DNA from 3 places in the Metabacillus litoralis genome. Region 3 is predicted to be linked to each of the others. Evidence: a T-box and tRNA genes for the amino acid it is inferred to sense, from the RefSeq annotation. Region 3 holds a T-box; the other regions hold tRNA genes.
The links. A T-box is a leader RNA that pairs with one kind of tRNA and senses whether it is charged. The one in region 3 lies ahead of thrS (threonine--tRNA ligase), so its partner is inferred to be a tRNA-Thr.
Positions count from the first base shown of each region.

Region 1: it encodes a tRNA-Thr, which carries the amino acid that the T-box ahead of thrS (threonine--tRNA ligase) is inferred to sense. The anticodon was not compared.
Region 2: it encodes a tRNA-Thr, which carries the amino acid that the T-box ahead of thrS (threonine--tRNA ligase) is inferred to sense. The anticodon was not compared.

Region 1 covers NZ_CP033043.1:4,685,894-4,693,065, reverse strand. Annotated here, with positions in the region: gene D9842_RS22920 (spore germination protein) at 1-134, opposite strand, end outside; gene D9842_RS22915 (Hsp20/alpha crystallin family protein) at 150-515, opposite strand; gene D9842_RS22910 (hypothetical protein) at 593-1,633, shown strand; tRNA gene D9842_RS22905 (tRNA-Arg) at 1,712-1,785, opposite strand; tRNA gene D9842_RS22900 (tRNA-Ser) at 1,804-1,894, opposite strand; tRNA gene D9842_RS22895 (tRNA-Asn) at 1,907-1,981, opposite strand; tRNA gene D9842_RS22890 (tRNA-Ile) at 2,000-2,076, opposite strand; tRNA gene D9842_RS22885 (tRNA-Gly) at 2,085-2,158, opposite strand; tRNA gene D9842_RS22880 (tRNA-Cys) at 2,173-2,246, opposite strand; tRNA gene D9842_RS22875 (tRNA-Gln) at 2,259-2,333, opposite strand; tRNA gene D9842_RS22870 (tRNA-His) at 2,606-2,681, opposite strand; tRNA gene D9842_RS22865 (tRNA-Tyr) at 2,696-2,779, opposite strand; tRNA gene D9842_RS22860 (tRNA-Phe) at 2,798-2,873, opposite strand; tRNA gene D9842_RS22855 (tRNA-Asp) at 3,251-3,327, opposite strand; tRNA gene D9842_RS22850 (tRNA-Met) at 3,383-3,459, opposite strand; tRNA gene D9842_RS22845 (tRNA-Ser) at 3,490-3,582, opposite strand; tRNA gene D9842_RS22840 (tRNA-Ile) at 3,591-3,664, opposite strand; tRNA gene D9842_RS22835 (tRNA-Met) at 3,707-3,780, opposite strand; tRNA gene D9842_RS22830 (tRNA-Ala) at 3,930-4,002, opposite strand; tRNA gene D9842_RS22825 (tRNA-Pro) at 4,020-4,096, opposite strand; tRNA gene D9842_RS22820 (tRNA-Arg) at 4,194-4,270, opposite strand; tRNA gene D9842_RS22815 (tRNA-Leu) at 4,333-4,421, opposite strand; tRNA gene D9842_RS22810 (tRNA-Gly) at 4,430-4,504, opposite strand; tRNA gene D9842_RS22805 (tRNA-Leu) at 4,529-4,614, opposite strand; tRNA gene D9842_RS22800 (tRNA-Lys) at 4,628-4,703, opposite strand; tRNA gene D9842_RS22795 (tRNA-Thr) at 4,884-4,959, opposite strand; tRNA gene D9842_RS22790 (tRNA-Val) at 5,142-5,217, opposite strand; tRNA gene D9842_RS22785 (tRNA-Glu) at 5,281-5,355, opposite strand; rRNA gene rrf (5S ribosomal RNA) at 5,389-5,504, opposite strand; rRNA gene D9842_RS22775 (23S ribosomal RNA) at 5,712-7,172, opposite strand, start outside.
Region 2 covers NZ_CP033043.1:4,335,035-4,342,206, reverse strand. Annotated here, with positions in the region: gene glmM (phosphoglucosamine mutase) at 1-176, opposite strand, end outside; gene D9842_RS21280 (CdaR family protein) at 205-1,452, opposite strand; gene cdaA (diadenylate cyclase CdaA) at 1,445-2,266, opposite strand; gene D9842_RS21270 (anti-sigma factor family protein) at 2,479-3,090, opposite strand; gene sigW (RNA polymerase sigma factor SigW) at 3,104-3,667, opposite strand; tRNA gene D9842_RS21260 (tRNA-Ala) at 3,921-3,996, opposite strand; tRNA gene D9842_RS21255 (tRNA-Gly) at 4,008-4,082, opposite strand; tRNA gene D9842_RS21250 (tRNA-Lys) at 4,089-4,161, opposite strand; tRNA gene D9842_RS21245 (tRNA-Gln) at 4,165-4,239, opposite strand; tRNA gene D9842_RS21240 (tRNA-Tyr) at 4,500-4,583, opposite strand; tRNA gene D9842_RS21235 (tRNA-Thr) at 4,595-4,667, opposite strand; tRNA gene D9842_RS21230 (tRNA-Val) at 4,703-4,778, opposite strand; tRNA gene D9842_RS21225 (tRNA-Glu) at 4,841-4,915, opposite strand; tRNA gene D9842_RS21220 (tRNA-Thr) at 4,934-5,006, opposite strand; tRNA gene D9842_RS21215 (tRNA-Asn) at 5,009-5,083, opposite strand; rRNA gene rrf (5S ribosomal RNA) at 5,094-5,209, opposite strand; rRNA gene D9842_RS21205 (23S ribosomal RNA) at 5,459-7,172, opposite strand, start outside.
Region 3 covers NZ_CP033043.1:1,290,638-1,297,809, forward strand. Annotated here, with positions in the region: gene D9842_RS06160 (TetR/AcrR family transcriptional regulator) at 1-506, shown strand, start outside; gene D9842_RS06165 (anti-repressor SinI family protein) at 573-698, shown strand; gene D9842_RS06170 (ribose-phosphate diphosphokinase) at 842-1,795, opposite strand; gene D9842_RS06175 (DinB family protein) at 2,217-2,750, opposite strand; gene thrS (threonine--tRNA ligase) at 2,983-4,899, opposite strand; T-box leader at 4,947-5,171, opposite strand; T-box leader at 5,206-5,426, opposite strand; T-box leader at 5,462-5,682, opposite strand; gene D9842_RS06190 (YibE/F family protein) at 5,871-6,998, shown strand; gene D9842_RS06195 (YibE/F family protein) at 6,995-7,172, shown strand, end outside.

The sequences.
Region 1 (7,172 bases), 1.8 Mb from region 3:
TTATTTTTAACCTGACTTTCTAATGATTGATAAAAAGATTCCCCAACTGAAAATGCTGCGTTTGTTTCCATTTGGTTTATTTTTACCCCACCAAAAAAGATTATACCTACTGGTTCATTATCACCAAATACCATACTCCCACCACCTTTTTAAAAAGTTAGATAAACTTCTAGAATTCCGTTGTTATAAGTAAAATTGACATTTTTCTTATTCACCTTTTTAGGAATCTTAATTCTACGGTGAAACGGACCTTGATAAATTTCCTGCAAGATAATATTCTTATTGTTTTCAGGAACTACTGTTACAACTTTCCCTTTTATCTCAAGATCATCATGCTCACTAAAGGATACCTGTAAATTTTCCTTTTTTACCCCAGGAAGGCTAAGACGAATATAATACCCATCACTCGTTTCAAACAAATCAACCCTTGGAGAGCGAATTTCCTTTTGACTATTATTCTTTATTCTTGAGTTTCTTCTCATTCCGTACGGTTTCTTATTGCCTTCGTAATACATAATGATCCCTCCAGTCGAATAAGAATTATATAGTATATTCAGTGACATCAAGAAATGTGAAATAAGGAGTGTTCTTGATGCATTCCAACTCTTCTAATCAAGATCTTATCCATCAGATGCAACAACAGATTCATTATATGCATAAATATATTCAACACTTAAATCAATATATTAATCAACAGAATGTATATGAATATTACATTCAAGGCTTAAATGTCGGAAAAGTCACAGGAACTCTTCAGTTAGGACAGCTCATCAAGAATGAGCTAAAGGATCGTGATGGACTCCATCGCTTTATAATCGGTGAAATTAACATCAGAGAAATAGAGGGTACGGGAACAGTTGGCCTTGGAGTAATGGAAAAAGAAGATGCAAAACAGCCACCAAGTGAAAATGATGAGGAGCTTAATAAGCTTTATGAAGAATTAAAAATACAATTACATATTGAAGAAGTTCCTGCTTTTTTAAAAAGTATTGAGATAGGCACATTAACAAAGATTCAAACTTGGATGGGGAGCAACTTGGAGTTAAATGAAACATTAACAGCTTTTTATGAAAATATTTTATTTATCTTAAATGAAAGAATTAATCCTGTTATTAACATAGCTACTCCATCACTATCTGAAGATACATATATTGAACTTGCTGATGAAATTGAAATTCAAGCAAAGTCCTTATTTGTGATTTCAACTTTATTACAAATCATATCACCAGGATATATAGAGAAATATAAAAATAAATCCCATTTTAATACTTTTGAACAAGCGGAATTAGATCAAACGGAAAAACCAGTCACATCTCAGCAGATTATAGAAAAAATCAAAAAAGGTTTTAGGTTGAAAAATCTCCCCTTTGTCATTGAAGAGGAATTAGATGAGTCCCCCGAAACCTTGAGATATTTTTTTCATCATATTGTCCAGCCAATCGTTGAATCTGGGGATGCTGCACTTTACATTGGTAACATTTTAGCCCTAATTATCAAGAGTACTGGGGAATTTTCAGAAGAGGAAATTGATTTAAACATTGAAGAACAAAGCAATCTTTTTTCACAACTAATCAATTTTTTAGATGAGTATATCAAACATATCTTGCTTGAATACTTATTGTTACAGATTTAAGAATTCATTAGTAAATAAAACTTCTTTCAATATTTAAACACAAAAAAACTAACCTGTTTACGGTTAGTTCTGACTTTACGCGCCTTAGAGGATTCGAACCTCTGACCGACGGCTTAGAAGGCCGTTGCTCTATCCTGCTGAGCTAAAGGCGCATTATATATATGTATTTCTGGCGGAGAAAGAGGGATTTGAACCCTCGCGCCGCTTACACGACCTACACCCTTAGCAGGGGCGCCTCTTCAGCCTCTTGAGTATTTCCCCACATAATAAAAATGGCTCCGCAGGTAGGACTCGAACCTACGACCGATCGGTTAACAGCCGATTGCTCTACCACTGAGCTACTGCGGAACAACTATATTGTACTTATGGTGGGCCTAAATGGACTCGAACCATCGACCTCACGCTTATCAGGCGTGCGCTCTAACCAGCTGAGCTATAGGCCCATAATATTTGGAGCGGGTGAAGGGAATCGAACCCTCATCATCAGCTTGGAAGGCTGAGGTTTTACCACTAAACTACACCCGCATAAAAAAGTGTCCTGGAGGCACCACCCGGATTTGAACCGGGGATAGAGGTTTTGCAGACCTCGGCCTTACCACTTGGCTATGATGCCTTAAAAAGTAAATGGCTGGGCTAGCTGGATTCGAACCAACGCATGTCGCAGTCAAAGTGCGATGCCTTACCGCTTGGCTATAGCCCATTGAATTAGCTTCAGGAATAGGCTTCCTTGAATATGCTACATGTATCCTCATCGCAAGAGGATATTTTGGGTTATTTCTGACAGGAAATAACACGAAATATCGTCGACTACTAGGTATACTTTCAACCTTAATCAGTCTCGTTCACTTCATATTCCACACTTTTTACACATAAATTAATGTCTTGTGCTCAAACCAACAAGAGGATATTTCTTTTCTGCATCTATAATTACTAAGTAACAAGTTACTGAGCAACGATGTCTGAATATAAAATTGGGGCGGCTGATGGGAATCGAACCCACGAATGTCGGAACCACAATCCGATGCGTTAACCACTTCGCCACAACCGCCACTAAAAGGGAAATGGTGGAGGGGGGCAGATTCGAACTGCCGAACCCTAAGGAGCGGATTTACAGTCCGCCGCGTTTAGCCACTTCGCTACCCCTCCATACTATTCAATTACAAGTGGTGGCTCGGGACGGAATCGAACCGCCGACACATGGATTTTCAGTCCATTGCTCTACCAACTGAGCTACCGAGCCATAAAATTAGTTAGTATTAATAAATAAGATACAAGATTGCTCTTCACGTATCATTTATTTATTCCTTTAACTTGTTAGTATTTTAAGGTTTTCAATTAGTGAATCGTCCTCATCTCAGAGGGATTATTCAAGATGCAGCTCGATGAGTACGCTGAAGTTTATTCAGAGAAGCATATTCGAACGTGCTCTACCAACTGAGCTACCGAGCCAACATAGTTTACGGCTTCCACTAAGCTTCAAATCTCTGCGTCAGCTCGTTCATTCACATCCTCACGTATGGTTATACGCTCCGGTGTTCATTCACTCGCTTCCTTGATCTTTTCGCTTATTGAAACCCTCTTACTCTATAATTAGACTAGAATAAGTATAAATAATAATGGCGGTCCGGACGGGACTCGAACCCGCGACCTCCTGCGTGACAGGCAGGCATTCTAACCAACTGAACTACCGGACCAAAGTTTTTTCACGTAGTGAAATTAACTAACCTTAACATATATTTCTAATATGTTTGGTTGCGGGGACAGGATTTGAACCTGCGACCTTCGGGTTATGAGCCCGACGAGCTACCAGACTGCTCCACCCCGCGATGATAAAAATATAAAAAGTTTTAAGAATATGGAGGAGGAAAGGGGATTCGAACCCCTGCGGGCTTTGACACCCCTGTCGGTTTTCAAGACCGATCCCTTCAGCCGGACTTGGGTATTCCTCCGTAATAAATGGACCCTGTAGGACTCGAACCTACGACCGGACGGTTATGAGCCGTCTGCTCTAACCAGCTGAGCTAAGGGTCCAATAAATGATTTTACTCATTTATTATCATCGTTGTTCTTTAATAGCGGCGGAGGGAATCGAACCCACGACCTCACGGGTATGAACCGTACGCTCTAGCCAGCTGAGCTACACCGCCATAATAACAAAACGCTCACTGTTTAAAAACCATGCTCGTCATGTCTCTTATCAGACACATTCCTCGCAAGCCTACAATGAAGCTAATTCAGGATGTTTACGGCTCGCTCTAACCAGCTGAGCTATACCGCCAAAAATCAAAATTTCAAGTGGAGCCTAGCGGGATCGAACCGCTGACCTCCTGCGTGCAAAGCAGGCGCTCTCCCAGCTGAGCTAAGGCCCCATAATCATAATAATGAATGGTCGGGAAGACAGGATTCGAACCTGCGACCCCTTGGTCCCAAACCAAGTGCTCTACCAAGCTGAGCTACTTCCCGTTCAAAATATCACATGTGGGATGTAAGAGGGTCAAGATTTCTAATATTGCTACGAAGCATATCAAAAAATCTCACTTCTGACTTCCAATTTTTAAATTGGCGCGCCCGAGAGGAGTCGAACCCCTAACCTTTTGATCCGTAGTCAAACGCTCTATCCAATTGAGCTACGGGCGCTAATAATCTAAATTAATCTATAGAAATTAAGGTAAGTTATTTTCGCTAGCGCGAAAAAACTATGGTGCCGAGGACCGGAATCGAACCGGTACGGTAGTCACCTACCGCAGGATTTTAAGTCCTGTGCGTCTGCCAGTTCCGCCACCCCGGCACTTTTTTTGGAGCGGAAGACGGGATTCGAACCCGCGACCCCCACCTTGGCAAGGTGGTGTTCTACCACTGAACTACTTCCGCATTATGCATATTCTAAAAAATCTTTGGTGCGGGTGAAGGGACTTGAACCCCCACGTCATAAAGACACTAGATCCTAAGTCTAGCGCGTCTGCCAATTCCGCCACACCCGCAAGGTGTGTTAAATGGTGAGCCATGAAGGACTCGAACCTTCGACCCTCTGATTAAAAGTCAGATGCTCTACCAACTGAGCTAATGGCTCATTTTATAATGAGTAATAATATTTAGTTCATTTCTTGTTATTGACACCCAAATTTCAGTAAGCTTATTCAAGAAGCAACTCAATTTGTGTGCTGATGTATTGCTACGAAGCATACTCGTTCGTGCTCTACCAACTGAGCTAATGGCTCATCTTATAATGAGATATGATTACTAAAATGAGTGGTGCCGGCGAGAGGACTTGAACCCCCAACCTACTGATTACAAGTCAGTTGCTCTACCAGTTGAGCTACACCGGCATTATTATAGATGTAAATTAGGTTTCATCTTACTTACCAGTCACCCAAATCTCAGAAAGATTATTCAAGTAGCAGCTCGATTTGTGTGCTGAAGCAGGAGCTTCGAAGCATATTCGATCGTGCTCTACCAGTTGAGCTACACCGGCATATGGTAAGATATTTTCGCTAGTGCGAAAAATCTATGGTGGAGGATGACGGGATCGAACCGCCGACCCCCTGCTTGTAAGGCAGGTGCTCTCCCAGCTGAGCTAATCCTCCAAAATAACATGAAATTTATGAATTTCATTAAGTAAGCTATCTTCGCTAGCGCGAAAAAAACTATGGTGACCCATACGGGATTCGAACCCGTGTTACCGCCGTGAAAGGGCGGTGTCTTAACCGCTTGACCAATGGGCCATATTTTTAATAATATCAAACCTATAAAGGTTTGCCTGGCAACGTCCTACTCTCACAGGGGGAATCCCCCAACTACCATCGGCGCTGAAGAGCTTAACTTCCGTGTTCGGCATGGGAACGGGTGTGACCTCTTCGCCATCATTACCAGACAAAATTAAGTTTGAAGGATGTTCCTTCAAAACTAGATAACGATTCACAATTCAACTTCACTCTACTGAGTTTACGCTCTTACTTTGTCCAGCTCCAGAAGCCAAATCCTACGGTAATTTCACTCTCTCGAAGAAGTCAAAGAACGACTTCATCTCGATCGCACCAATTCCCTATGGATAAAAGCTAAGCTTCTTCCGCTTTTCTATTAGGTTAAGTCCTCGATCGATTAGTATCAGTCAGCTCCACACGTCACCGCGCTTCCACCTCTGACCTATCAACCTGATCATCTTTCAGGGATCTTACTCACTAATGTGATGGGAAATCTCATCTTGAGGGGGGCTTCATGCTTAGATGCTTTCAGCACTTATCCCTTCCGCACATAGCTACCCAGCTATGCCTTTGGCAAGACAACTGGTACACCAGCGGTGCGTCCATCCCGGTCCTCTCGTACTAAGGACAGCTCCTCTCAAATTTCCTACGCCCACGACGGATAGGGACCGAACTGTCTCACGACGTTCTGAACCCAGCTCGCGTACCGCTTTAATGGGCGAACAGCCCAACCCTTGGGACCGACTACAGCCCCAGGATGCGATGAGCCGACATCGAGGTGCCAAACCTCCCCGTCGATGTGGACTCTTGGGGGAGATAAGCCTGTTATCCCCGGGGTAGCTTTTATCCGTTGAGCGATGGCCCTTCCATGCGGAACCACCGGATCACTAAGCCCGACTTTCGTCCCTGCTCGACTTGTAGGTCTCGCAGTCAAGCTCCCTTGTGCCTTTACACTCTACGAATGATTTCCAACCATTCTGAGGGAACCTTTGGGCGCCTCCGTTACATTTTAGGAGGCGACCGCCCCAGTCAAACTGCCCACCTGACACTGTCTCCCAGCCCGGTCAGGGCTGTGGGTTAGAATTTCAATACAGCCAGGGTAGTATCCCACCGACGCCTCCACCGAAGCTAGCGCTCCGGCTTCTCAGGCTCCTACCTATCCTGTACAAGCTGTACCAAAATTCAATATCAGGCTACAGTAAAGCTCCACGGGGTCTTTCCGTCCTGTCGCGGGTAACCTGCATCTTCACAGGTACTATAATTTCACCGAGTCTCTCGTTGAGACAGTGCCCAGATCGTTACGCCTTTCGTGCGGGTCGGAACTTACCCGACAAGGAATTTCGCTACCTTAGGACCGTTATAGTTACGGCCGCCGTTTACTGGGGCTTCGGTTCAAAGCTTCGCTTGCGCTAACCTCTCCCCTTAACCTTCCAGCACCGGGCAGGCGTCAGCCCCTATACTTCGCCTTGCGGCTTCGCAGAGACCTGTGTTTTTGCTAAACAGTCGCCTGGGCCTATTCACTGCGGCTTTTCCGGGCTATTCACCCTAAAAAGCACCCCTTCTCCCGAAGTTACGGGGTCATTTTGCCGAGTTCCTTAACGAGAGTTCTCTCGCTCACCTTAGGATTCTCTCCTCGCCTACCTGTGTCGGTTTGCGGTACGGGCACCTCTCACCTCGCTAGAAGCTTTTCTTGGCAGTGTGGAATCAGGAACTTCGGTACTATAATTCCCTCGCCATCACAGCTCAGCCTTCACGACAACGGGATTTGCCTCGTTGTCAGCCTAACTGCTTGGACGCGCATATCCAACAGCGCGCTTACCCTATCCTTCTGCGTCCCC
Region 2 (7,172 bases), 2.2 Mb from region 3:
GCCCCTTCTAACATATGCCCTGAGATACGAGTATCTCTCCCTATAATAACCTTTGGTCTTTCTTTATCCTTTGTTAGAACATATCCACCAAATCGACCAATTTTAAAGGCTAATTCAGGTGTTAATTCACTATTTGCAACTCCTCGTACTCCATCTGTACCAAAATACTTTCCCATTGGTTTCGCTCCTTTATACAAATCTGCCTTAAGAGGCTGAAGAAATTCTCACTTTTACCTTTTCTTTTTGCAATGACCAAGTAAGATTTTGAGGACCATTAACTTGAACTTCCACCTCATGTTCACCATCCGCTAAATCTGACAGGTTTATATATAATTCAATATCATCTGATTTTATGTCATTAATCACACTCGGAGCTCCGTAAACGGTAAGATCCATTGCTCCTGAATCGGGATCAATATAGTCGAAGACCTTTCCTTCAGAAAGCCCTACTTCCTGTATTTTTTGACTGGAAAATACCTTTTCTTGTTGCTCTTCGATATCTATTTCAATCTTAATTTTTTCCGGACTAACTTTCGTGATGCCCTCCGGTACCGGGACATCCACTTCTATAGTTGTATCCTTTTGAATCTCAGAAAGGTCTACTTTTATACCATCTAGAAATTCATATTTTTCAAGAACATCAAGTGGTCCATATACAGTAATTTCTTTTGGATTAGGTTCTATACTTAAGATACTTAAACCCTTTTCAAGCTCACCTTCCCTGCTTATTTTAAAAGGGAGGGTTTTACTTGGGCTTTTAATTGGTACTGTAACATCTACAACAGACGGTTCTACTTCCACTGGAAGAATGTTTCCATCGCTGTCATAAATCGTAATTCTAGATTCCTGGTTAATCGTTTCCTTAGCAGTTTCTAAATTCACTGTTGCCTGAACCGTTTCGATACGGTCAATAACCTCTTTTGATGCTGTAACTCGAATACTGTTTGGATTTACAATTGGTTGATCAGGTGTGTATCCTTCCTCTAATTTATCTTCATTTGTAAAATCAACCTCAACTGGGAAATCCTTTGTAACCTTCTCTTCAATTGAAACTGTGATAGTAGAAGGATTAATACTTGCCTCTAAATCCTCGGATAAGTTTTTCATTTTAAGTTGAACTCGATGAGTACCTATTGATAATTTATTTAAATCAGCATATATCTCAAAATCTTTAACTGTCCTTGCTTTTGTTAATGCAACCGTTGGACCCTCTAATGTTACATTAACTGTTTCTGGCACACCTGTAACAACAAGATTTTCTTGATCAAAGTATGTAACGACTGGCACATCCGTGACAGTTGCCTTATCCAATGAGGGAGAAGAATTAAAAGGATTTGTTGATTGGGTTCCTCCTTGAGAGCCAGATTCTATATTAACGGATGCATATAGCATGATTGCCAGGAACAAGGCAATAATCCTCATTACCCAATGGTTATTCATCAACCTATCCATCTTTTTTCCCCCTCCAATGCCAACGGTTTGAGGAAACAGTTTTTGTTGCAGAATGTAATTCTTTTTGTAAAATCTCTCTTAATTCATCTTGATTTAAATTTCGATGCAGCTCACTGTTTCTAGCAGCAGAAACGCTTCCTGTTTCTTCTGACACTATAATTGTAAGACTATCGGTAACTTCACTGATTCCAAGTGCTGCACGATGTCGTGTACCCAATTCCTTGGATATGAATGGACTTTCTGATAAAGGCAGATAACAAGCTGCCGCAGCCACTTGATTTTTTTGAATAATAACAGCACCATCATGAAGAGGTGTGTTAGGAATAAAAAGATTAATTAATAACTCAGATGAGATTCTTGAATTTAATGCGATTCCTGTTTCTATGTAATCACTCATCCCAGTTTCTTTTTCTATCGACATAAGTGCACCAATACGACGTTTTGCCATATAGTCTGTTGCCTTCACAATAGATTCGACTATTATTTCAGGATCATCTTCACCAGGCTGACCGCTTCTGGAAAAAAAGCGACCTCTTCCTAATTGTTCCAAGGCTCTACGTAGCTCTGGTTGAAATATTATGATGATGGCTAGAAATCCCCATGTTATTGCTTGGTCCATTAACCATTGTAGAGTACTTAGCCCAAAATAATGACTAAGCATTCGAACAACAATAATCACGGTAATTCCTTTTAACAACTGTACAGCTTTAGTTCCCCTTGCTACCATTATTAATTTATAGATAACGTACCATACAAGGAGAATGTCAACAGCTATACGGAGGTATTGCAATATTGGTAAATCCTCATAACCCATTCACTCGTCCTCCATGAGCTCACTCTATTTATGAATAGACATTGTCTATTTATTGTTGTGTATGTAACTTTATTATTATATCACTTCATTATTAGGAATGTAAAAAGGTCACCAAGTGGATGACCTTTACTATTTATTCTTGTTAACCATGTGTATTTGTTTCTCATAGTCACTGGTCAAGAAGAACCCTAAATTCCAATCCTTACTACATTCTAGTTAAATACCTCTACGACTTCTTTAGAAACAGATTTCATGTGATACCATAACCATTCAAACATTTCATCAACTTCCTCAATTTCTCCAGTTACTTGACCAGCAGAAGCCATGAATTGCTCTCCATTTATAACTGTCACATCTCCATCAACTGTACCCTCAATCGTTAATGTTCCATTTTTAACAATTACATCACCTTTAACAACTTCATCTTTAGGAACGATAACTTTACTATTTTCAACAACTAAATTACTTTGTTTCGATACACTAAAATGTTGATCTTCATTCCATGCAGAAAGCAAGCTCCCAGTCATCAAAACAATAAAAAGAGATGCTGCCGTTAATAGTGGGTGACTTTTTAACCAACGATTCCATGAAACAGTTCTTTTTTCTCGCGGAAGATTATTCATAACAGCTTCAGTAAAGTTAAGAGGAGCTTCAATATGTGATGTGCTTTTGACTAGAGCAACAGCCTTTTCAAGTTCATGAAAGTGCTGATAACAAGACTCACATGTATGAAGATGGTCCTTAACCATTTTTTCCTCACTTGGTGTTAATTCAAGATCCAAATATTTATGCAATAGTTGAACATATTCTGAAGAACAGCTCATTATCATCACCTCATCATAAGTGCCTTAATTGTTTTCTTAAAGCCTCTCTACCTCGATGTATACGAGTTTTAACGGTTCCAACAGGTATATTCAGGATTTCGCTTATTTCTATAAGAGAAAGCTCATCTATATACTTTAAGACAATTACAGTTCTATACTTATCCGGAAGTTTTAATATTTCCTTTTGAATGGTCTCTTGCAATTCCAATGTTTCAAGTTCCTCTTCGGGTAGTGTTACATCGGCAGCTACTTGTGAATACATATTTAAACCATCTGTTCCGGAAACCTCAGCATCCAGATAATAATCTGGCTTTTTTTTACGAATACGGTCTATAGAAAGATTCGTTGCAATACGGTATAACCATGTAGAAAACTTTTTATTCATATCATATGTGTGAATATTTACATATGCTCTTATAAAGGCTTCCTGGGCAATATCCTCTGCTTCATGCGCATTTCCTAGCATCCTGTAACAAAGTTGATAGATTTTATCCTTGTACAAATCGACAATCTCAGCAAAAGCATTTTGATCACCTTTTTTCACCTGTTTTATTCGTTTTTTTACTATTGTCTCCATTTATCATACCTCCGCACTCTGCGGGTCTCTTTTTATACGAATTAGAAACCACTAAGGTTTCATTTTTTTTCACAATCATTATTTTAACAAATTTTGGAGAATGAAAGGAGAAAAGTTTCTAGTTTTTTGCTATTTAGATATACTTTTTCGGCATTTCTCATATTTAAATTGTTTGCACCAGCTTTTAATACATTAAAAAAACGATAAACAGTGTTTATCGTTTTATGTATCAAAGTTATTATTATTAAATTTATGGTGGAGCCTAGCGGGATCGAACCGCTGACCTCCTGCGTGCAAAGCAGGCGCTCTCCCAGCTGAGCTAAGGCCCCATGGTGCCGTATGGAGCGGAAGACGGGATTCGAACCCGCGACCCCCACCTTGGCAAGGTGGTGTTCTACCACTGAACTACTTCCGCAAATAATGAGCCATGAAGGACTCGAACCTTCGACCCTCTGATTAAAAGTCAGATGCTCTACCAACTGAGCTAATGGCTCTAATGGCTGGGCTAGCTGGATTCGAACCAACGCATGTCGCAGTCAAAGTGCGATGCCTTACCGCTTGGCTATAGCCCATTGATTAACCTTCATGAATAAGCTTCTTCGAAACTTCTTCATGAATCCTCAACGTAAGAGGATGTTTTGTGATATTTCTGACAGAAAATATCGTCGACTACTAGGTATTCTTTATACCTTTTATATCTGTCGTTCCATACTGAACTTTAGTTTTTATTACTTTAATTTCAGTATACCCACTCATTAGTGAAACTATTCACAATCCACTAAACAATTTTTATGATAAAACTTCTCAACGTACCTGTTTTATTGTTTATAAATGGTGGAGGGGGGCAGATTCGAACTGCCGAACCCTAAGGAGCGGATTTACAGTCCGCCGCGTTTAGCCACTTCGCTACCCCTCCGTTTGTAAGAGTGCCGGCGAGAGGACTTGAACCCCCAACCTACTGATTACAAGTCAGTTGCTCTACCAATTGAGCTACACCGGCATATGGTAAGTTATTTTTGCTAGCGCAAAAAAACATGGTGGAGGATGACGGGATCGAACCGCCGACCCCCTGCTTGTAAGGCAGGTGCTCTCCCAGCTGAGCTAATCCTCCGAAATAATACTAATTTATGACTTTCATTAAGGTAAGTTATTTTCGCTAGCGCGAAAAAACTATGGTGACCCATACGGGATTCGAACCCGTGTTACCGCCGTGAAAGGGCGGTGTCTTAACCGCTTGACCAATGGGCCTTATTTACTTTTCATCTAAGCTTCCAACCGGGCTCGAACCGGTGACCTCTTCCTTACCATGGAAGTGCTCTACCAACTGAGCTATGGAAGCAATGGCTCCGCAGGCAGGACTCGAACCTGCGACCGATCGGTTAACAGCCGATAGCTCTACCACTGAGCTACTGCGGAACAATCCAAAGCCTGGCAACGTCCTACTCTCACAGGGGGAAACCCCCAACTACCATCGGCGCTGAAGAGCTTAACTTCCGTGTTCGGCATGGGAACGGGTGTGACCTCTTCGCCATCATTACCAGACAATGTGACAAAAACTATTATACTAAATTAGAAGAAGATTTCAAGTGTTTTTTTCACTTTTATATTCCTTCAAAACTAGATAACGATTCACAATTCAATTCACTCTACTGAGTTTATGTTCTTACTTTGTCCAGCTCCAGAAGCCAAATCCTACGGTAATTTCACTCTCTCAAAGAAGTCAAAGAACGACTTCCTTTCGATCGCTCCAATTCCCTATGGATTTGAACGGGCTTCTTCCGCATTTCTATTTAGGTTAAGTCCTCGATCGATTAGTATCAGTCAGCTCCACACGTCACCGCGCTTCCACCTCTGACCTATCAACCTGATCATCTTTCAGGGATCTTACTCACTAATGTGATGGGAAATCTCATCTTGAGGGGGGCTTCATGCTTAGATGCTTTCAGCACTTATCCCTTCCGCACATAGCTACCCAGCTATGCCTTTGGCAAGACAACTGGTACACCAGCGGTGCGTCCATCCCGGTCCTCTCGTACTAAGGACAGCTCCTCTCAAATTTCCTACGCCCACGACGGATAGGGACCGAACTGTCTCACGACGTTCTGAACCCAGCTCGCGTACCGCTTTAATGGGCGAACAGCCCAACCCTTGGGACCGACTACAGCCCCAGGATGCGATGAGCCGACATCGAGGTGCCAAACCTCCCCGTCGATGTGGACTCTTGGGGGAGATAAGCCTGTTATCCCCGGGGTAGCTTTTATCCGTTGAGCGATGGCCCTTCCATGCGGAACCACCGGATCACTAAGCCCGACTTTCGTCCCTGCTCGACTTGTAGGTCTCGCAGTCAAGCTCCCTTGTGCCTTTACACTCTACGAATGATTTCCAACCATTCTGAGGGAACCTTTGGGCGCCTCCGTTACATTTTAGGAGGCGACCGCCCCAGTCAAACTGCCCACCTGACACTGTCTCCCAGCCCGATCAGGGCTGTGGGTTAGAATTTCAATACAGCCAGGGTAGTATCCCACCGACGCCTCCACCGAAGCTAGCGCTCCGGCTTCTCAGGCTCCTACCTATCCTGTACAAGCTGTACCAAAATTCAATATCAGGCTACAGTAAAGCTCCACGGGGTCTTTCCGTCCTGTCGCGGGTAACCTGCATCTTCACAGGTACTATAATTTCACCGAGTCTCTCGTTGAGACAGTGCCCAGATCGTTACGCCTTTCGTGCGGGTCGGAACTTACCCGACAAGGAATTTCGCTACCTTAGGACCGTTATAGTTACGGCCGCCGTTTACTGGGGCTTCGGTTCAAAGCTTCGCTTGCGCTAACCTCTCCCCTTAACCTTCCAGCACCGGGCAGGCGTCAGCCCCTATACTTCGCCTTGCGGCTTCGCAGAGACCTGTGTTTTTGCTAAACAGTCGCCTGGGCCTATTCACTGCGGCTTTTCCGGGCTATTCACCCTAAAAAGCACCCCTTCTCCCGAAGTTACGGGGTCATTTTGCCGAGTTCCTTAACGAGAGTTCTCTCGCTCACCTTAGGATTCTCTCCTCGCCTACCTGTGTCGGTTTGCGGTACGGGCACCTCTCACCTCGCTAGAGGCTTTTCTTGGCAGTGTGGAATCAGGAACTTCGGTACTATAATTCCCTCGCCATCACAGCTCAGCCTTCACGACAACGGGATTTGCCTCGTTGTCAGCCTAACTGCTTGGACGCGCATATCCAACAGCGCGCTTACCCTATCCTTCTGCGTCCCCCCATTGCTCAAACGGTGAGGAGGTGGTACAGGAATTTCAACCTGTTGGCCATCGCCTACGCCTTTCGGCCTCGGCTTAGGTCCCGACTTACCCTGAGCGGACGAGCCTTCCTCAGGAAACCTTAGGCATTCGGTGGAGGGGATTCTCACCCCTCTTTCGCTACTCATACCGGCATTCTCACTTCTAAGCGCTCCACCAGTCCTTACGGTCTGGCTTCACAGCCCTTAGAACGCTCTCCTACCACTGTTCGTAA
Region 3 (7,172 bases):
CATATGGCTACTATGATACAAAAGTGAGTACGATTGTGAAAAAAGCAGGAGTCACTCAACCTACCTTTTATTTATATTTTGATAGTAAGGAGGCTATTTTTTCAGAGTTAATTCAAACTTTTCGTCATAAGCTTTCAGAACTAACAAAGGAAAGCAGGCTTGAAACAGGTTTAGACCCCGCTTTATTGCCTGATAGAATTGCAATCGGTTTGTCTGCTATCTTGCAATTTTTTTATGATAATCCACACTTAACAAAAATTGGGTTTTATTATTCATCAGAGGCAGAACGAATAAAAAAGCAACTCGTTGAACAAATAACAGAAAATCTATTATCCGAACAAAGAGATGGTTATTTTCGAGAGGATATTGATATGAAAACAGTAAGTGAAAGTTTGGTAGGATCTATTGAACGTCTTACTCTTACCTATTTATTTACTGATCAGAAAGAACCTGTTCAGCTTGCTAAGGAAATTGTTCATCTATATTTAAATGGACTTAAGGTGTAAAATTCATTGCTATTTGAAAGGTTCTGTACTTACCTTTCTGATCATAATTAATTGGAGTTGATCATAATGAAGGTTTATGAAGAAACGAAAATGGAAGAGTTAGATCAAGAGTGGGTTGAACTCATTTCCAAAGCTAGAGAAATGGGCCTTAGTACAGAAGAGATTCGTGAGTTTTTAAGTTCAAAGCAGTAATAGCTAGCATATGTAACTTATCTTTAAATTACCATACCTATTGTAACTAACGCGATGTACAAATTCTGCATCGTTTTTTTTATTGTGTAACTTTTTTGTGAAACAAGAAAATTCGGGGAGTGACAGGCACCCCCCAACAAAGTCTACTGCACTAACTCGTCTACTGATTGTTTCTCGTGAATTCGTTTAATTGCTTCACCGATTAGTGGAGCAACAGAGAGTTCAACGATTTTGTCTATTCTTTTGGATTCTGGAAGTGTAATTGAATCTGTAATAATGAGTTCTTTGATGTTTGAATTTTGAATACGTTCAATTGCCGGTCCTGATAAAACTGGATGTGTACAACATGCATACACTTCTTTTGCGCCATTTTCTGTCAGGGCGTTTGCAGCTAACGTAATGGTCCCAGCTGTGTCAATAATATCGTCGATAAGAATCGCAGTTTTTCCTTCGATGTTTCCAACAATATTCATCACTTCTACAACATTAGGTCTTGGACGTCTTTTATCAATAATGGCAATAGGAGCTTTTAGACGATCGGCCAATTTACGAGCACGTGTTACACCACCATGATCTGGTGAAACGATCACAAGATCCTCTAAATTCTTATCTTGGAAATACTGAGAAAGAATTGGAACTCCTAAAAGGTGGTCAATCGGAATGTCAAAGAACCCTTGAATTTGTGGTGCATGTAAGTCTAGAGCAATCACACGTGTTGAACCTGCTGTTTGAAGTAGGTTTGCAACAAGTTTAGCTGTAATTGGTTCCCTTGCTCTTGCTTTACGATCTTGTCTTGCATATCCATAGTATGGAATAACTAAGTTGATTGTATTTGCTGAAGCACGCTTAAGGGCATCTACCATAATAAGCAGCTCCATTAAATGTTCGTTAACTGGATCACTGATTGATTGAATGATATAAACATCACAACCACGGATACTTTCTTCAATATTTATCTGGATTTCTCCGTCACTAAAGCGAGTAACAGAACACTTTCCTAATTCGACTCCAAGGATATCACTAATTCTTTTTGATAGAGAAGGATCAGAGTTTAGTGAAAAGATTTTCAAATTAGGATCTTCATAGTGATTAAACATGTTAATGAGTAAACCTCCAATAGCCATTCTTAATTTTAAGTTAGTTTCCAATTTACTATTTTACACTAAATTTACCTAACATTAATAATTATTTATTAAAAAAAGCAGAGAATTTAATTAGAAAATCTTTGCTTTTCATCATGTTCTATTGAAGTGAACCAATTACTCTATTTTTAGAACACCGCTAACATCATTCCATTCCGCTACTTTAGCTTCTTTAAACCTTATCTTTGAGTACTTATATAACCATTCTTCTCCTGTAATTGAATCAGGTGTACCCATAAACATCTGGACTAATAATACCCCACTTTACCTTAGCTTGGTATTTGCAACAATGAAGAGACATTCCTATTTTAAAGAGAGTAAAAAAGACACATTCTTTTTGAAAAATATGTCTTCTTAAAAAAATATCCTGTATCTATTATGATGGAAAATCTTCCGCTGCAATATAAGCTTCTTTTATAATTTTAAAATGATGTAGCTCATGTCCTGCTAAAATAAAAACAAGTGCACGTGCTGTTACCTCAGAATCTAGTGCGGTACCTTTTCTTTCTAAATCCTCTAAGGTTAGTGTTTTGATAAATTGTAAAGTGCTTTGCCGAACAGCAGCAAAATCCTCTAGTAACTCTTTTACAGATCGTCTATTAAAGTCAGCGTTTTTAATGTAGGCATCTTTATCATAGATATGAAGAGACATAGCTTCCCCTCTCGCGATACAAAGAAGCGCAAAACTTAAAACACGCTCAGTATCTGAGAGATGCCCAATCACTTCCTTTATACTCCATTTGTTAGGCGCGTATTTATATAACCCTTGTGCTTCGGAAAGGTCCTTAAGTAAGTTGATTGTTTCGTTATTTTGTTGTTGTAATGATGCGAAAATGTCATCTTCAGGCACTAAGTCTACGTATTTTGCAAAGTACGTGTTATATTCATCTACAGTTGGTTTTTTGATCATATCATCTCATCCTTTCATCTGTATTTAGTTCATATTCGATGAAAAATAGCGGATTCCTTCTTTTGGAAGTTTTGTCGAAAAACTAATATTTTGTTGAAAACATCAAATAAAAGAACAAAACTAGCAAATATATTTATCAAATCTTCAAATAAAATCACAAAATTGGCGAATATATATGTAATAACTCCCAATATATATGACAAGGCACAACGAAATGTTGTGCCTGTGCACCTTATAAGCAACGCCCACTAATTTTCCTTACAATTTCCTCTTTAAAATCGTTAATAGATATACCTTCCGACTGATGATCTCCATATTTTCGGACATTCACTGTTCCATTTGCCATTTCTTGATCTCCTAAGACAAGCATATATGGAGTTTTCTTCATCTGAGCCTCCCTGATTTTGTACCCAAGTTTTTCATTGCTAGAATCAAGTTTTACTCGGACCCCCGCTTTCTTCAGCTCCGATTGAATTTGTAAGCAATAATCCATGTGTACATGTGAGACAGGAATGATTTCTACTTGTATTGGTGAGAGCCATACAGGGAATGCACCTGCAAAATGCTCAATTAATATCCCTAAGAAGCGATCGATTGATCCGAATATAGCGCGATGAATCACAACAGGACGCACTTTTTCGTTGTTTTGATTAATATAAGAAAGATCAAACTTTTCCGGCATTTGAAAATCTAGTTGAATTGTTGCACATTGATGACTTCTTTTTAAAGCATCCTTAATATGAAAATCAATTTTAGGTCCGTAAAATGCGCCATCACCCTCGTTAAGATGATAATCGACCTCCAAATCTTGAAGAACATTTTTTAAAGCTGCCTCGGAAACCTCCCATAGCTTATCATCTCCTAAAGAATCTTCTGGTCTAGTGGAGAGCTCAACAGAATACTCAAATCCAAAAGTACGATAAACCCTATCAATTAATTGAAACACCTGCTTTATCTCATCCTGAATCTGATCATCACGAACAAAAAGATGAGCATCATCTTGACAAAATGTACGAACCCGAAGAAGTCCATTTAATGCACCGCTGAACTCATGGCGATGAACTTGACCGAATTCAGCCATTCGAATCGGTAAATCTCGATATGAGTAAAGATTATTTTTGAAAATAAGCATATGACCAGGGCAATTCATTGGTTTTAAGGCAAATTTAGTTGAATCAACCTCCGAAAAATACATATTTTCATGATAATGATCCCAGTGACCTGATTTTTCCCATAGTTGTTGATTCATCATAAAAGGAGTACGAACCTCGTCATAGTAGGCTTCATTCTGAAGTTCTCGCGAAAACCTTTCTAGTTCATTTCGAATGATCTGGCCATTTCGTAAATAAAACGGCATTCCAGGAGCTTCCTCTGAGAACATAAACAGCTCTAGTTGTTTTCCTAGCTTTCGATGATCTCGTTTTGCTGCTTCTTCTAAGTAATAGAGATAATCTTTTAAGTCATTTTTCTTTTTAAATGCCACACCATAAACTCGCTGAAGCACATCATTTTCGCTATCTCCTCTCCAGTAAGCACCGGATACACGAGTTAAATGAAATGCTTTTATAAAACCAGTTGATGGAAGATGTGGACCTCGACAAAGATCAATGAATTCACCTTGTTGGTATAGTGACAGCTTTTCATTTTTCGGAATATCTTTTAAAATCTCTAATTTGTAGCTCTCACCTTTTTCTGAAAAAAGCTTTTCCGCTTCATCATAAGAAACTTCGATTCGTTTAATCTCTAGGTTTTCTTTGATGATGTTTTCCATCTCTTTTTCAATCTTTTCTAAATCATTTGATGTTAAGCTAAGCTCCTCCAGATTCATATCATAATAAAAACCATCTTCAATCACTGGACCAATCCCTAATTTCACAGCTCCATATATTCTTTTCACCGCTTGAGCTAATACATGGGCTGTTGAGTGCCTTAGAATTTGCAAACCTTCTTCAGAATCAAGAGTTACAATAGAAACCTTTGCATCTTGTTCAAGCTTGTAGCTGTGATCAACCAAATGACCATTCACTTTCCCTGCTACCGCATTCTTTTTCAAACTAGGGCTAATTGATTCAGCCAGCATACTAACTGAGATCCCTTTTTGATATTCTTTTATGTTCCCATCTGGTAATTCAATTTTTACTACATTCATTTGACAAAACACTCCTTTACTATAATAAAAAGCACACTCATCCCTAGATAAGGGACGAGTGTGCTTAATAACCCGTGGTTCCACCCAATTTCCCATAAGCAATTAAACTTATGGCTTTGGTGCTGTAACGTAGCATGGACGATATCAGATACTGCTTTTCCCTGATATAGCTCAGAGGTGGTAAATGATTTTCCTAAGTTAGGAAGGTCACAGCATTTCCTTCCCTCTCTGGAAACCGTAAAAATCATTCATGTCCTCGTCACTGCTTTTTTCTATTTTAAAAAAAAAACGCACTCATCCCTACTAACAAGGGACGAGTGCGTTTTGCTCGTGGTTCCACCCAATTTCCCATAAGCAAAAAACACTTATGGCTTTGGAGCTGTAACGTAGCCTAGACGATATCAGATACTTATGTTCCCTGATATAGCTCAAAGGTGGTAAATGATCTTCCTAAGTTAGGGAGTCGCAGCATATCTCCCCTCTCTGAAAACCGTAAATATCATTCATGTCCTTTTCATAGCATTGTATATTTGTGAAAAATAAAAAACACACCCATCCCTATACAAGGGACGAGTGTGTTATAACCCGTGGTTCCACCCAATTTCCCACAAGCAATAAACTTATGGCTTTGGTGCTGTAACGTAGCATATACGGCATTGGATACTATTTTCCCCAATACAGCTCAAAGGTGGTAAACTACTTTACTGCGTTAGGAAGCTCTCAGCATATCTTCCCTCTCTGGAAACCGTTTAAAGTAACTCATGTCCTTATCATTGCGTTCAAAAGTAAAATTCGTATTTGATTGATTTTGATACTACAATAAAATGGAAAGAAATGCAATAACTTATTTTTAATTTTTTGCTAGTTAAAATTAGGTCTAGAATAGATCTTGACGGTCAAAAAACAATCCTGTTATTCTAGGTCCATTGCTTGACAACTACATATTACAAGTTTATAGCGGAGGTTTTCTTTTGAAAGATCTATTTAATAGCTTGTCTTCTAGACAAATCAGCTTTTATACTCTTTTACTATTTTTCTTTATTGTGTCAGTATTTTTTGTCCACAATAACTACTCTTTTTATGATCGACCTATTGCTAAAATTACGGAAACCCGTTTAGTCGAAGCAACAGAGACAGTCGATCTTCACGAAAATGTGGATAAGCTTTTTACTCAGGATATAGAAGCAGTGATTAAAAACGGAGAACATAAAGGAGAAGGAATTTCCTTAACAAATGAGTATTCATTATCAGGAGCGTTTGATTCACAATACGAAGCTGGGGATGAATTGTTTGTTTCGATTGATACAGAGGAAAGCGCAACTTTAACCGGAACGATAAAAGATGTAAAGCGTGATAAATATGTTGTGATCATAGCCTGGGTTTTCATCTTTACTCTGCTTATTGTCGGGAAAAAACAAGGGCTTTTTTCGATCATTAGTTTGGCGGTCAACGCCGTTTTGTTATCGTATGCATTGGATGTGTATATGCATACATCAGGAATTAGTTTGCTAGTCGTTTGCGGCATAAGTGCGATTCTGTTTACAATCATTTCTTTACTACTCGTGAATGGCTTTAACGGTAAAACATATGCAGCTATTATTTCAACCATACTTGGAACGTTTATTTCTCTTTTGATTGCGATTATTGTCATGTGGCTAACAGCTGAAGAAGGTCTTCGATATGAAGAAATGCAATTTTTAACTCGACCTCCTCAAACCGTTTTTATAGCAGGAGTATTAATTGGATCATTAGGAGCGGTTATGGATGTTGCCATTACCATGTCTTCATCTGTATATGGTTTGTATGAAGAAAATAATCACATCTCGATAGGAGCACTAAAAAAGTCAGGAATGGATATCGGAAAAGATATTATGGGGACAATGACAAATATTTTGTTTTTCGCCTATGTAAGCGGTGCGATTCCTATGTTAATTTTATTTTTTAAAAACTCATCACCATTGTCGTATACCTTATCTATTAATCTTTCTTTGGAATTAGCTCGAGCTCTAGCTGGTGGAATTGGTATTGTTTTAACGATTCCGATCGGTCTCTATACTTCTATATTGTTCATTAACCGAAAGAAGAGGATAAGATCATGAATGTATTAGTTTGTTTAGCCGCTATATTATTTTTATTAATGATTCTTATAGGTGGAAAAAAAGGGGCCCGTTCTTTTATAGCTTTATTTTTAAATTTTAGTGTGCTCTTTTTAGCTACTCTTTTTATGACAGATCCAAATGCAGATCCTATATTATTAACATTAATCGCTAGTA